Regions from separate parts of the Variovorax sp. UC122_21 genome, predicted to be linked through region 2. Evidence: riboswitches for the same ligand, from Rfam matches in the RefSeq annotation. Region 2 holds a riboswitch; the other holds the start of a gene.
What was found. A riboswitch is a leader RNA that binds a small molecule or an ion and turns the genes downstream of it on or off. The one in region 2 is predicted to bind glycine.
Positions count from the first base shown of each region.

Region 1: it holds a riboswitch for glycine, as region 2 does, so the genes downstream of both, gcvT (glycine cleavage system aminomethyltransferase GcvT) here and ACHMXE_RS38970 (D-amino acid dehydrogenase) in region 2, are expected to answer to the same signal.

Region 1 covers NZ_CP172004.1:2,371,551-2,379,087, reverse strand. The annotation lists gene ACHMXE_RS23530 (amidohydrolase family protein) at 1-289, shown strand, start outside; partial or broken gene ACHMXE_RS23525 (alpha/beta hydrolase) at 286-1,059, shown strand; glycine riboswitch at 1,269-1,353, shown strand; glycine riboswitch at 1,374-1,480, shown strand; partial or broken gene gcvT (glycine cleavage system aminomethyltransferase GcvT) at 1,496-2,696, shown strand; gene gcvH (glycine cleavage system protein GcvH) at 2,780-3,151, shown strand; gene gcvP (aminomethyl-transferring glycine dehydrogenase) at 3,341-6,253, shown strand; gene ACHMXE_RS23505 (Crp/Fnr family transcriptional regulator) at 6,279-7,010, shown strand; gene ACHMXE_RS23500 (alpha/beta fold hydrolase) at 6,953-7,537, opposite strand, start outside.
Region 2 covers NZ_CP172004.1:5,562,205-5,569,741, reverse strand. The annotation lists gene ACHMXE_RS38980 (PhaM family polyhydroxyalkanoate granule multifunctional regulatory protein) at 1-763, shown strand, start outside; gene ACHMXE_RS38975 (FIST N-terminal domain-containing protein) at 804-2,084, shown strand; gene ACHMXE_RS38970 (D-amino acid dehydrogenase) at 2,234-3,541, opposite strand; glycine riboswitch at 3,630-3,748, opposite strand; gene rfbB (dTDP-glucose 4,6-dehydratase) at 4,001-5,071, shown strand; partial or broken gene rfbD (dTDP-4-dehydrorhamnose reductase) at 5,068-5,959, shown strand; gene rfbA (glucose-1-phosphate thymidylyltransferase RfbA) at 5,982-6,869, shown strand; gene rfbC (dTDP-4-dehydrorhamnose 3,5-epimerase) at 6,866-7,414, shown strand.

The DNA of each region.
Region 1 (7,537 bases), 3.2 Mb from region 2:
CTTCGCCACCGTGGCCGGCGCGCAGGCGAACGGGCTGGCGCACAAGGTGGGCTCGCTCACGCCGGGCAAGCAGGCCGACGTGGTGCTGATCCGCGCCGACGATCTGAACCTCGCGCCGGTCTCCGACGCGGTCGGCGCGGTGGTGCTGGCGGCCCATCCGGGCAATGTCGACAGCGTGTTCGTCGCGGGGAGGCCGGTGAAGCGCGACGGCCGCCTGCTCGATGTGGACCTCGATCGGCTGCGGCAGCGCGCGGCGGATTCGCAGGCCTATGTGCTGGGGCTGCAATGAGCGCGCCGCTCGATCCCGAGCTCGCCGCGATCGTCGCGGCGATGCGCGCGAACAAGGCACCGCCGCCGTTCTCCGGCACGCCCGGCGAGGCGCGCGAACGCATGCGCCGCGCGGTGATGGCGGCGCGCGGGCGCACGACGCTGCCGGTCGTGGCTTCCACCGAGGACCGCATCGCCGAACACCAGGGCCTGCGCGTGCCGGTGCGGGTCTACCGGCCCGTCTCGGCCGACGCTGTGCTGCCCACCGTGGTGTTCCTGCACGGCGGCGGCTTCGTGCTCGGCAGCGTCGAACTGATGGACGACATCGCGCGCAAGCTCTGCCGCGACGTCGAAGCGGTGGTGGTCTCGGTGGACTACCGGCTGGCGCCCGAGCATCCGTTCCCGGCCGCGCACGACGATGCGCTGGCCGCGACCCGCTGGGCGCTGGACCATGCGGAAACCCTTGGCGGCGATCCGTCCCGGGTCGCCCTGGCCGGCGAAAGCGCGGGCGCCAACCTGGCCGCCTGCGCCGCGCTGGCGCTGCGCGGCCATGCGCGGCCGCTGGCGGCCCAGCTGCTGGTGGTGCCGGGCCTGGACATGGCGCGCGACGTGGCCGCGATCGAGGCCCGCGGCATCGACTACCCGATGCTCGCGCCCGCCGACCTGCGCGAGATCGCCCGGCTCTGCATGGGGGCCTCGGCCCACCGCGCCGCCGAGGTGCCGCCGTCTCCGCTGCGCGCGGCGAACGTCGCGGACCTACCGCCGACCCTGATCGCCGTCGCCGGCCACGACCCGCTGCGCGAGGAAGGCCTGGCCTACGCGCACCGGCTCGAGGCGGCCGGCGTTCCGACCCCGGCTGCTGGCCTTCGACGACATGTTCCACCCGTTCTTCGGCTTCTTCGCCCACTCGGCCGCCGCCGGCCGGGCCCACGACGCCATCTGCCGATCACTGTCGGACCGGCTGCGCGACCGCGGCTGAAGCCGCCCGCAATCCACTACACTCGCCCGGGTCAGGAGAGAGCCCCGCACGGGGCCGCCGAAGGCGCAGGGGAACCCCCGAACGCTCAGGCAAAAGGACTGACACAGCGCCGGCCTTCGCGGGACGGCGTTTCCTTGCTGGAGAGAGGCCGGTGCCGCAGGCGCCCGGTCCACCGAAGGAGCAAACCCCGATCGTGGGGCGAATCTCTCAGGTAAAGCGGACAGCAGGGGTGGCCCCATGGCGCGAGCCATGGCATTCGATTGCTGCCCCCAGGAGTGCCCCGTGGCTGCTTCCGCCCCCGAATCCGAACTGCTCAAGACCCCGCTGCACGCGCTGCACCTGGAACTCGGCGCCCGCATGGTGCCGTTTGCCGGCTATTCGATGCCGGTCCAGTACCCCGCCGGCCTGATGGCCGAGCACAAACATACGCGCGCGGCCGCGGGCCTGTTCGACATCTCCCACATGGGCCAGCTGCGCCTGTCCGGCCCCGATGCCGCGGCCGCCTTCGAGACCCTGATGCCGGTCGACGTGATCGACCTGCCCGCGGGCAAGCAGCGCTACGGCCTGCTGCTCGACGACCAGGGCGGCATCCTCGACGACCTGATGTTCTTCAACGAAGGCAACGGCTCGCTGTTCGTGATCGTCAACGGCGCCTGCAAGGTGGCCGACATCGCCCACATCCAGCAGAGGATCGGCCAGCGCTGCCAGGTGCAGCCGCTGCCCGAGCAGGCGCTGCTCGCGCTGCAGGGCCCGCAGGCCGCGGCCACGCTGGCGCGGCTGTCTCCCGGCATCGAGCGTTTCGTGTTCATGACCGGCGGCGCGGTGCAGATCGGCGGCATAGCCGCCTTCGTCACGCGCAGCGGCTACACCGGCGAGGACGGCTTCGAGATCTCGGTCGCCGCGAAGGACGCCGAGGCGCTGGCCCGGCTGCTGCTGGCCCAGCCCGAGGTCGAGCCCATCGGCCTGGGCGCGCGCAACTCCCTGCGGCTCGAGGCCGGCCTGTGCCTCTACGGCAGCGACATCGACACCAGCACCACGCCGGTCGAGGCCTCGCTCAACTGGGCGATCCAGAAGGTGCGCCGCACGGGCGGCGCGCGCGCGGGCGGCTTCCCCGGCGCCGAGAAGATCCTGGCCCAGCTCGTGGCGGCCACCGGCGCGGCCGGCCATCTCGACCACGACACGCTCAAGCGCCGCCGCGTCGGCCTGGTCGCGCTCGAGCGCATCCCGGTGCGCGACGGTACGCCGCTGCAGTCCTTCGAGGGCCAGGACATCGGCCAGGTCACCAGCGGCCTGCTGGGCCCGACGGCCGACCGGCCGGTCGCCATGGGCTACGTGGCCACCGCCTTCGCCGAGCCCGGCACCCGGGGTGCAGGCCATCGTGCGCGGCAAGCCGGTGCCGATGGAGGTGTCGACCCTGCCCTTCGTGCCGACGCGCTACTACCGCGGCTGACGACCGGACATCCGGCGGACCGCCGTCGCGGCTAACCTACGCCCCGGCATCGGCCACTTTTTATCCACGAGGAGTTTTTCAACATGACCATCAAGTACACCAAGGACCACGAATGGGTGCAGGCCGAGGGCGGCAACGCCACGGTCGGCATCACCGTCCATGCGCAGGACGCGCTGGGCGACGTGGTCTTCGTCGACCTGCCCGAGGTCGGCAAGAGCTTCGCCCAGGGCGATGTCGCCGGCGTCGTCGAATCGGTGAAGGCCGCGGCCGACGTGTTCATGCCCGTCTCGGGCGAGATCACCGAAGTCAACGAAGCGCTGCGCGCCGACCCCTCGCTCGCCAACAGCGCGCCGCTGGCCGAAGGCTGGTTCTTCAAGGTCAAGCTGTCCGAACCGGCGCAGCTCGACGCGCTGATGGACGAAACCGCCTACGGCAAGTTCGCCGAAGAAGCCTAAGTTCCGAAATCGGATTGCCGGACGCAGAGGACGCGAAGGTTTCGCGAAGAACGCAAAAAGGAGAACCGGCTTCGGCATCGCCCTCTGCCTGGTTCTTTTTTCATCGAATTCTTTCGCGCCCTTTGCGTAACCTTCGCGTCCTCTGCGTCCGGAAGTCCGCTCCCCCCGCCCCTTCCTCCCCTGCCCGCCATGCCCACCCCCGCCGCCCTGCCCACCCTGCAAGAACTCGAGAACGCCGAGGAATTCATCGCCCGCCACATCGGCATCGATGCCGACGACGAGGCGCGCATGCTGCCCGTGATCGGGTCGGCCACGCGCGCCGAACTCATCGACGGCATCGTGCCCGCGGCGATCCGGCGCAGCAAGCCGATGCGGCTGCCGGCACCGGCCGCCGAGGCCGACGCGCTGGCCGAGCTCAAGGCGATCGCGGCGAAGAACAAGGTGTTCCGCAACTTCATCGGCCAGGGCTACTACGGCACCCACACGCCGGGCGTGATCCTGCGCAACATCCTCGAGAACCCGGCCTGGTACACGGCCTACACGCCCTACCAGGCCGAGATCTCGCAGGGCCGCATGGAGGCGCTGGTCAACTTCCAGACCATGGTCTGCGACCTCACGGGCATGGCGATCGCCAATGCCTCGATGCTCGACGAGGCCACCGCGGCCGCCGAGGCGATGACGCTGGCCAAGCGCAGCGTCAAAAGCAAGAGCAACGTGTTCCTGGTCTCGGGCGACTGCCATCCGCAGACCATCGAGGTGGTGAAGACCCGCGCCGCGCCGCTGGGCATCGAGGTCAAGGTCAGCACCGCTTCGGAAACCCTGCCGCACCTGATGGCCAGCGGCGAATTCTTCGGCGTGCTGGCGCAGTACCCGGCCACCACCGGTCACGTGCACGACCTGCGCCCGCTCGCGGGCCATGCGCACCAGTACGGCGCGGCCTTCTGCGTCGCGGCCGACCTGCTGGCGCTGACCCTGCTCGCGCCGCCCGGCGAATGGGATGCCGACATCGTCTGCGGCACCACCCAGCGCTTCGGCATGCCGCTGTGCAACGGCGGCCCGCACGCGGCCTACCTGGCCTGCCGCGACGATTTCAAGCGCTCGCTGCCGGGCCGCCTGGTCGGCGTGAGCGTCGACACCCATGGCCGCCCCGCCTACCGCCTCGCGCTGCAGACGCGCGAGCAGCACATCCGGCGCGAGAAGGCGACCTCGAACATCTGCACCGCGCAGGTGCTGCCCGCGGTGGTCGCGAGCATGTACGCGGTCTACCACGGCCCCGACGGCCTCACGCGCATCGCGCAGCGCGTGGCCGCGCTCACCGCCATCCTCGCGCGCGGCCTGGCCCAGATGGGCCGCGAGCCGGTCAACGAGACCGCCTTCGATTCGCTGACCATCCGCACCGGCGAGGACACCGCGAAGATCCTCGAGCGCGCGCAGGCCGCCAACGTGAACCTGCGCCAGCGGCTGCAGCAGCACCTTGGCATCTCGCTCGACGAGACCAGCACGCGCGCCGACGTCGAGACCCTGTGGGCGCTGTTCGTGCCCGCCGGCACGCCGATGCCGCGCTTCGAGGAGCTGGCCGCCAACACCGCGCCGCGCATCCCGCAGGCGCTGCGCCGCGCGAGCGCCTTCCTCTCGCATCCGGTGTTCAACACCCACAAGAGCGAGACCGCGATGCTGCGCTACATCCGCAGCCTGTCGGACAAGGACCTCGCGCTCGACCGCAGCATGATCCCGCTGGGCAGCTGCACCATGAAGCTCAACGCGACCAGCGAGATGATCCCGATCACCTGGCCCGAGTTCGCGAACATCCATCCCTTCGCGCCGGCCGAGCAGCTGCAGGGCTATGCCCAGCTCGACGCCCAGCTGCGCGCCTGGCTCTGCGAAGCCACCGGCTACGCGGGCATCAGCCTGCAGCCCAATGCCGGCTCGCAGGGCGAGTACGCGGGCCTGCTGGCGATCCGCGCCTTCCACGAGGCCCAGGGCGAAGGCCACCGCAACATCTGCCTGATTCCCTCGTCGGCGCACGGCACCAATCCCGCGAGCGCGCAGATGGTGGGCCTGCAGGTGGTGGTGACGGCCTGCGACGCGCAGGGCAACGTCGACCTCGACGACCTGAAGCGCGCCTGCGAGAAGCACGGCAGGAACCTGGCCGCGGTGATGATCACCTACCCGAGCACGCACGGCGTGTTCGAGACCCGCGTGAAGGAGCTGTGCGAGCTGGTGCATGCGCACGGCGGGCGCGTGTACGTCGACGGCGCCAACATGAACGCGCTGGTGGGCGTGGCCGCGCCGGGCGAGTTCGGCGGCGACGTGAGCCACTTGAACCTGCACAAGACCTTCTGCATCCCGCACGGCGGCGGCGGCCCGGGCGTGGGCCCGGTCTGCGTGGTCGAGGATCTCGTGCCCTACCTGCCGGGCCATGCGACCGCGGGCGTCTCGGGCCATGGCGTGGGTGCCGTGTCGGCCGCGCCGCTGGGCAATGCGGCCGTGCTGCCGATCAGCTGGATGTACTGCCGCATGATGGGCGCGAAGGGCCTGCAGGCCGCGACCGAGACCGCGATCCTCAGCGCCAACTACATCAGCGCGCGGCTCAAGGACCACTATCCCACGCTGTACGCGAGCCCTAACGGCCACGTCGCGCACGAGTGCATCCTCGACCTGCGCCCGCTCAAGGACACCAGCGGCGTCACCGCCGAGGACGTCGCCAAGCGCCTGATCGACTACGGCTTCCATGCGCCCACGCTGAGCTTCCCGGTGCCTGGCACCTTGATGGTGGAGCCGACCGAGAGCGAGCCGCTGGCCGAGCTCGACCGCTTCATCGAGGCGATGATCGCCATCCGCGGCGAGATCCGCCGCATCGAGGAAGGCGTCTGGCCGAAGGACGACAACCCGCTCAAGCACGCGCCGCACACGGCCGCGAGCCTGCTCGGCAGCGAATGGGGCCATCCCTACGCGCGCGAACTCGGCGCCTTCCCGCTGGCCGGGCTCAAGGACGCCAAGTACTGGCCGCCGATCGGCCGCGTCGACAACGTCTACGGCGACCGCAACCTGTTCTGCAGCTGCGTGCCCGTGGGCGAGTACCAGGAAACCGAAGCGGCCTGAGCCGCGACAGGCCGCCGGACGCCGTATGGACCCCGGCGAGATCGCCTCGCTCAAGTCGCGCTGGCGCGGCTGCGTCTGGGCCCACACGCTGAGCGACGACGAAGCCGAAGTGCTGCTGCCGCAGCTGCGCTTCGTCGAGCTCGCCGCGGGCCAGGCCATCTGGCACCGCGGCGATTCGGCCGAGCACTGGGTCGGCATGGGGCGCGGCAGCATGAAGCTGTGCACCACCTCGGCTTCGGGCAAGCCCGTGACCTTCATGGGCCAGGCCTTCAGCTGGGTCGGCGAGGTCGAGCTGATCCGCAACGAACCGCGCTTCTGCGACGCGGTGGCGCTGTCCGACGCGGTGGTCATCAAGATGCCGAAGGCGGCCTTCTTCCACCTGCTCGACGGCAACCGTGCCTTCAACCGCTTCGTGCTGCAGCTGCTGAGCGAACGGCTCACGCAGTCGATGGCCGTCACGCTGTCGGACCGCACGCTCGACCCGGTCGCCAAGGTCGCGCAGAGCCTGGCCTCGCTGTTCAGCCCCGCGGGCTTTCCGCCGCGCTCGCTCGAGCTGCAGGTGTCCCAGGCCGAGCTCGCGCTCTACTGCAACATGTCGCGCCCGCGGCTCAACGCGGCGCTGCGGCGGCTCGAGGCCGAGGGCCTGCTCACCCTCGGCTACCAGGTCGTGACCTTGCGCGACCTCGATGCGCTGCGTGCCTACCGCGCCGTGCCCTCGGCCGCCAGCGGCAGCCACACGCGGCCCGAGACCGCATAGGCGTTGTCGCCGGCGATGCCGGCCACCGGCGCGCCCGACGCGGGCGCCCAGACGTACTGCGCATGCGTGGCGAACAGCGCCACGCCGAGCTCGTCGCCGGGACGCAGGCGCGCGGCCACGCCGCCGAGCGCGATGCGTTGCCGCCCCGGCGGCGCGGGCACCACCTGGTCCGACAGCAGCATCAGCTCGCCGTTGCGGCGCAGCGCGAGCCCCACCAGCGCCACGCCGGGTCCGCCGGCCGCCCGCACGTCGAGCTCGGCCTCGGGCACGCCGGCCAGCACCGCGCCGCGCGGCGCATCGGTCGGCAAGGGAACGAAGACCGGCGCCGACGAACCCGCGCGCACCTCGGTGCGCGCGAGGGCCGCGCTTGACTGCGCCGCGATCGGTGCCGCGCCCTCGAAGGCCGTGCCGTCGTCGAGCGCGATGCACAGCTGGGGCACCGAAGGCGCGGCCGGCTCGATGTCGCGCAGCCTGGCATCGAGCCAGCCGAGCATCGCGTCCATCGCATCGACATTGCCGCAGCGCGC
Region 2 (7,537 bases):
AGCCAGCCAACCCTTCGATTTCAGCCAGTTCGTACCCGGCTTCGACTTCCTCAAGAACCTCGCGGCCGGCGCGACCGGCGCCGGTTCCGTGTCCGGCATCCCGAGCCTGGCGAGCTGGGTGGCGCCCACCATGAGCGTCGAGGAGGTCGACAAGCGCATCCAGGAACTCAAGACGGTGCAGTACTGGCTCGAGCAGAACGGCCATGCGCTCAAGGCCACGATCCAGGCGCTCGAGGTGCAGAAGATGACGCTGTCCACCCTGCGCGGCATGAACGTGCGCATGGAGGACCTCGCGGGCGCGTTCACGCGGCAGGCGAACGCGGCGGCCGCGGCGGTCGGCCCGGCGCCGGCGGCCCCGCCGGCCGCGGCGCCCGAACCCGAGGTCGAACTCGAGGACGAAGAGGAACTCGACACGGAGGAGGAAGAAGAGGAGGAGGCACCGCCGCCGCGCCGCAAGGCTAGGCCGGCCGCCAAGGCCTCCTCGGATGCCGCCGCCGGCGGCGCGGTCGACCCGCTCAAGTGGTGGGGTTCGCTGACCGAACAGTTCCAGCAGATCGCGAGCACCGCGCTGCAGGACGCGGCCCAGCTCAAGATGCCCGCCGTGACCCAGCCGCTGGCCGACGCCGTCGGCAAGGCCATGGGAACCCCGAGCGCCTCGCGCAAGTCCACCCCCCGCAAGGCCTCCACGGCCGCCAAGCGACCGGCGGCGAAGAAGCCGGCCGCGGCGCCCGCGGCCCGCAAGCGAACGGGCGGCCGACGCTGAGCCGCCTTGTCCTGAACATCGAACGAAGCAGGTTGGCACGATGAAGTTGTTTCCCTCCGGTCACGCCACCCATCCGCAATGGCGCATGGCGGCCGGCCTCGTGCTGGCCCAGCTGCGCGCGCAGATGGCGTTGCCCGACTACGCCTCGGCACCCACCCTCGGGCTGCTCTACATCACCGACCACTATGCGGTCGACGCGCGGGAGATCCTCGACCACCTGAGCGCCGAGCTGCCCGAGGTGACCGACTGGGCCGGCACCGTGGGCGTCGGCGTGTCGGCCAACAATGCCGAGTACTTCGACGAGCCCGGCCTGAGCCTGATGCTCTGCGCCCTGCCGAGCGACCAGTACCGCGTGTTCTCGGGCGTGGCGCCGCTCGCCAGTTCCGAGATGAGCGGCTTCGAGGCCCACACGGCGCTGGTGCATGCCGATCCCGCCACCCCCGACCTGACCGAGCTCATCGGCGAGATGGCCGGGCGTACCGACACCGGCTACCTGTTCGGCGGCCTCTCCTCGGGCCGCGGCGGCGCGCTGCAGTTCGCGGTCGGCGGCAACGGCAACATCCGCGGCCAGGGCGCGGCCGGCGGCGTGTTCTCGGGCGGCCTGTCGGGCGTGGTGTTCGGCGAGGGCGTGCGGCTGGTGTCGCGCGTCACGCAGGGCTGCCAGCCGCTGCGCTCGGGCAGCGCGCGCGAGCGCGCGATCACCGAGGCCGACGGCAACCTCGTGCTGCAGCTCGACGGCGAGCCCGCGCTCGACGTGCTGCTGGCCGACCTGCAGGTCTCGCTCGAGCGGCCGCAGGAAGCCATCGAGGCCGTGCGCGCCACCCTGGTGGGCCTGGTCGATGCCGGCAGCGACGGCATCCGCCGCACCGGCGACCTCGGCGCCGACGTGCTGGTGCGCCACATCATCGGCCTCGACCCCACGCGCCGCGGAATCGCGATCGCCGACGTGGCCGAGGCCGGCATGCGCCTGAGCTTCTGCCGCCGCAACGCCCAGGCCGCGCGCGCCGACCTGATGCGCATCTGCGCCGAGATCCGCGAGGAGCTCGAGCCCGAGGAACAGACCCTGGCCACCGCGCGCGCCGTCGCCGCCGGCGAGGCCGAGGCGGCGCCGCATCCCGCGCGGCGCATCGCCGGCGCCGTCTACGTGAGCTGCTCGGGCCGTGGCGGCCCGCATTTCGGCGCACCCGGCGCCGAACTGCAGATCGTGCGCCACGCGCTGGGCGACGTGCCGCTGGTCGGCTTCTTCGCCGCGGGCGAGATCGCGCGGCACCACGTGTATGGCTACACGGGGGTGCTGACGGTGTTCACGGCGGACGACTGAAATCGGGATCGGACAGCCGAACGCGGAAGGAAGACCAAGCAGCGCGGAAGTCGCGAAGAAAACCATCAAGAAATTCTTCTTGACGGTTTCTTCCGCGTCCTTCGCGAAACCTTCGCGTCCTCTGCGTGCGGCAGTCCGCTTTCCGGGCCTTAGCTCAATGCGGGCCGTGCCATTCCGGTCACGGGCCTGGGCAGCCCCGTGAACGCGAAATCCACCTCCGGCGCCAGCCCGCTCACGATGCGCGCGATCGACTTGCCCGAGCCGCAGGCATGGGTCCAGCCGAGCGTGCCGTGTCCGGTGTTGAGGTAGAGGTTCGCGAGTTTCGTGCGGCCGATCAGCGGCACGTTGCTCGGCGTGGCCGGGCGCAGGCCGGTCCAGAACTGGGCCTGGGCGGTGTCGCCGGCGCCGGGGAACAGCTGCTCGACGCGGCGTACGATGGCTTCGCAGCGCACGCGGTTGAGGTCGCGGTCGTAGCCGTTGAGCTCGGCCGTGCCGGCGATGCGCATGCGGTCGCCCGATTCCGAGGTGTAGCGCGAGAACACCAGCTTGTATTCGTCGTCGGTCAGCGAGACCTGGTAGGCCTTGCTCGCGTCCTTCACCGGCAGCGTGACCGAATAGCCCTTGGCCGGATAGATCGGCAGCCGGATGCCCAGCGGCGCCGCCAGCAGCGGGCTCAGCGAACCCATCGCCATCACGAAGGCATCGCCGCGGATGCGCTGGAAGCGGCCCTCGGCGTCGGTGGCCTCGACATGGTCGATCGCGCCGCCCACTTCGCGCAGCGCGGTGATGGTGTGGCTCATCAGGAACTTCACGCCGGCCTCGGCCGCGCGCTTCGCGAGTTCGCGCGCGAAGCGGTTGGCGTCGCCCGATTCGTCCTCGGCCGTGTAGGTGGCGCCGGCCAGTTGCGGGCGGATGTGGGCCAGCGCGGGCTCGAGCTTCACGGCCTCGTCCGCCGAGATCACCTGGCGCTCGCAGCCCAGCGCGCGCATCTGCTCGGCGGGCGCGAGGGCGCCGTCGAACTCCTTTTGCGTCGTGTAGAAGTGCAGGATGCCCTGCGTGCGCTCGTCGTAGCGGATGCCGGCGTCGCGGCGCAGCTGCTGCAAGGTGTCGCGGCTGTAGGTGCCCAGGCGCACGATCTGCTCGATGTTGTGGCGCGTGCGCGCGGGCGTGCACTCGCGCAGGAACTGCAGGCCCCAGAGCCACTGGCGCATGTCGGCGCGGATGCGGAACAGCAGCGGGGCGTCTTCCTTGCCCAGCCATTGCAGCACCTTGAGCGGCGCGCTGGGATTGGCCCAGGGCTCGGCATGGCTCACCGAGATCTGGCCGCCGTTGGCGAAGCTGGTTTCGGCTGCCGGGGTGGCCTGGCGGTCGATCACGGTCACGTCGTGGCCGAGTTGCTGGAGGTAGTAGGCCGAGGTCACGCCGAGCAGGCCGGCGCCCAATACGATCACGCGCATTTCAAGTACCTTTCGAGGTCGAAGCGCTTGAACGGCGTGAAGGTCGTGCTACTGAATAGATAGCGCGCAACCGGACGGCCGTCCAATTGCCGCTCCCCCTGTCCTCGGTACCTGAGAGTTTCATCCGTTGCACCTCGCAACGGACTTGCTCCTTCGGCGCAGCACGACCGCGATGGGCGTTGGTGCTGGCTCTCCAGACGGCGTTTCAGTGGTTGCAGTACAGGCCCCGCGCGAAGCGTGGAGCCGACCTGAGCGTTTATGGGAGTTTGCGCCTTCGGTGGGGCTGCCTGCGCGATGCATGCGGCCCGCTCTCCTGCAATGGGTGGCGATTGTAGGCGCGCCGCACACACCCGCCAACCGGAGGATTCGGCCTTGCGCACGGGTGGGATAATTCACGCCCGGCCGCGCCCGCGCGGCTTCGACCCAACAACTCAGCAATCACACAGCACAGGGGACCCCATGATCCTGGTTACCGGCGGCGCCGGCTTCATCGGCGCCAATTTCGTCCTCGACTGGATCGCCCAAGGCGACGAACCGGTCGTCAACCTCGACAAGCTCACCTACGCCGGCAATCTCGAGACCCTGGCCTCGCTCAAGGACGATCCGCGCCACATCTTCGTCCAGGGCGACATCGGCGACAGCGCGCTGCTCGACCGCCTGCTGGCCGAGCACAAGCCGCGCGCGGTGGTCAATTTCGCGGCCGAATCGCACGTGGACCGCTCGATCCACGGCCCCGAGGATTTCGTGCAGACCAACGTGCTCGGCACCTTCCGCCTGCTCGAGTCGGTGCGCGGCCACTGGAACGCCCTGCCGGCCGACCAGAAGGCGGCCTTCCGCTTCCTGCACGTGTCGACCGACGAGGTCTACGGCTCGCTCTCGAAGACCGACCCGGCCTTCACCGAGGAGAACAAGTACGAGCCCAACAGCCCGTACTCGGCCAGCAAGGCCGCCAGCGACCACCTCGTGCGCGCCTGGCACCACACCTATGGCCTGCCGGTGCTCACCACCAACTGCTCGAACAACTACGGCCCCTTCCATTTCCCCGAGAAGCTGATCCCGCTGATGATCGTCAACGCGCTGGCCGGCAAGCCGCTGCCCGTGTATGGCGACGGCATGCAGGTGCGCGACTGGCTCTACGTCAAGGACCACTGCAGCGCCATCCGCCGCGTGCTCGAGGCCGGCCGGCTCGGCGAGACCTACAACGTGGGCGGCTGGAACGAGAAGCCGAACATCGAGATCGTGAAGACCGTCTGCGCGCTGCTCGACGAACTGCGCCCGCGCGCCGACGGCAAGGGCTACGCCGAGCAGATCGCCTACGTGACCGACCGCCCCGGCCACGACCGCCGTTACGCCATCGACGCGCGCAAGCTCGAGCGCGAGCTCGGCTGGAAGCCGGCCGAGACCTTCGACACCGGCATCCGCAAGACGGTCGAGTGGTACCTCGCCAACGGCGACTGGGTGCGTAACGTGCAAAGCGGCGCCTACCGCGCCTGGGTCGAGAAGCAGTACGACGCGAAGGCCCCCGCATGAAGCTGCTGCTGCTGGGCAAGGGCGGACAGGTCGGCTGGGAACTGCAGCGCAGCCTCGCGCCGCTGGGCGAGTTGGTCGCGCTCGATTTCGACAGCACCGATTTCCACGCCGACTTCAGCCGGCCCGAGCAACTGGCCGATACCGTGCGGCAGGTGCGCCCCGACGTGATCGTCAATGCCGCCGCCCACACCGCCGTCGACAAGGCGGAGAGCGAGCCCGAGTTCGCGCGCAAGCTCAACGCCACCTCGCCCGGCGTGGTGGCGCAGGCCGCGCAGGAGATCGGCGCGCTGATGGTCCACTACTCGACCGACTACGTCTTCGACGGCAGCGGCAGCAAGCCCTGGAAGGAAGACGATGCGACCGGGCCGCTGAGCGTCTACGGCAGCACCAAGCTCGAGGGCGAGCAGCTGGTGGCGCGGCACTGCGCGAAGCACCTGATCTTTCGCACCAGCTGGGTCTATGCGGCGCGCGGCGGCAACTTCGCCAAGACCATGCTGCGGCTGGCCAAGGAGCGCGACAAGCTGACCGTCATCGACGACCAGTTCGGCGCCCCCCACCGGTGCCGAGCTGCTGGCCGACATCACGGCCCATGCCATTCGCGCCACCTTGCAGGACCCTTCCAAGGTCGGGCTCTATCACGCGATCGCGGGCGGCGAGACCAACTGGTACGACTACGCGCGCTACGTGCTCGAACTCGCGCAGCAGGCCGGCGTCGAGCTCAAGGCCGGGCCGCAGCAGGTCGAGGCGGTGCCTACCAGCGCCTTTCCCACGCCGGCCACGCGGCCGCACAACTCGCGCCTCGATACGAGCAAGCTGCAGGCCGCCTTTGGCCTGGTGCTTCCGCCGTGGCAGAACGGCGTCGCGCGCATGCTGCGCGAAATTCTCTGATTCACAGGAAAGCAGAACCCCCATGACGCAACGCAAAGGCATCATCCTCGCCGGCGGTTCCGGCACCCGGTTGCACCCGGCAACGCTCGCCATGAGCAAGCAACTGCTGCCGGTGTACGACAAGCCGATGATCTATTACCCGCTCAGCACGTTGATGCTCGGTGGCATGCGAGAAATTCTCATCATCAGCACGCCGCAGGACACGCCGCGCTTTCAGCAATTGCTGGGCGACGGCAGCCAGTGGGGCATCAACCTGCAGTACGCGGTGCAGCCGAGTCCCGATGGGTTGGCGCAGGCCTTCATCATCGGAGAGAAGTTCCTGGGCAACGCGTCGAGCGCTCTCGTGCTGGGCGACAACATCTTTTACGGGCACGATTTCGCACAGTTGCTTGGAAATGCCGATGCGCATGCGACCGGTGCGACGGTCTTCGCGTACCACGTGCAGGATCCGGAGCGCTATGGCGTGGTCGCATTCGATGCCCAGGGAAAGGCCAGCGACATCGAGGAAAAGCCGGCCAAGCCCAAGAGCAACTACGCGGTCACGGGTCTCTATTTCTACGACAACCAGGTCGTCGACATCGCCAAGGCCGTCAAGCCCAGCGCGCGCGGCGAACTAGAGATCACCGCGGTCAACCAGGCCTACCTCGACCTCGGCCAGCTCAACGTGCAGATCATGCAGCGCGGCTACGCGTGGCTGGACACCGGTACCCACGAAAGCCTGCTCGAGGCGGGACAGTTCATCGCAACGCTCGAGCATCGCCAGGGGCTGAAGATCGCATGTCCCGAAGAGATCTCATGGCGCCACGGCTTCATCGACGACGAGCAATTGGCAAAGCTGGCAGCGCCGCTGCAGAAGAACGGGTACGGCAAGTACCTCAGTCGCCTGCTGACCGAAGGAGCGCAACCATGAAGGTGACCGAGACGGCCATCAAGGACGTTTTGCTGATCGAGCCGAAGGTGTTCGGCGATGCGCGCGGGTTCTTCTTCGAAAGCTTCAATCAAAAGGCGTTCGACGAGGCTGTAGGCCAGCATGTCGAGTTCGTTCAGGACAATCACTCGCGATCGGCGAAGGGCGTCCTGCGCGGGCTTCACTACCAGGTCCGACAGCCGCAAGGCAAGCTCGTGCGCGTGGCGCGCGGCGCGGTGTTCGATGTCGCTGTCGACATTCGTCGTTCTTCGCCGACATTCGGCCAATGGGTGGGCAGCGTACTTTCGGAAGAAAACCAGACGCAGCTGTGGGTGCCTGCGGGCCTCGCGCACGGGTTTCTGGTGTTGAGCGATTCCGCCGATTTTCTCTACAAGACCACCGACTACTACGCGCCGACGCATGAGCGTTGCATTGCATGGAACGATGAAACCCTGGCCATCGGATGGCCAGAGATCGGCATGGCGCCCTTGCTGTCCGCCAAGGATGCGGCGGCGCCCAGTTTTGCCATGGCCGAACTGCCGGGATAGGCGTCGGCAGACGGAGTTTTCGATTTCCAGGGGTTGCCGAATCGGGTTCGGCGGCGCACCAGGCATTTCCAATAAAAAAAGCCAAGCAACGATGAGACCACCTATCGACCTTGCGGACTCGGC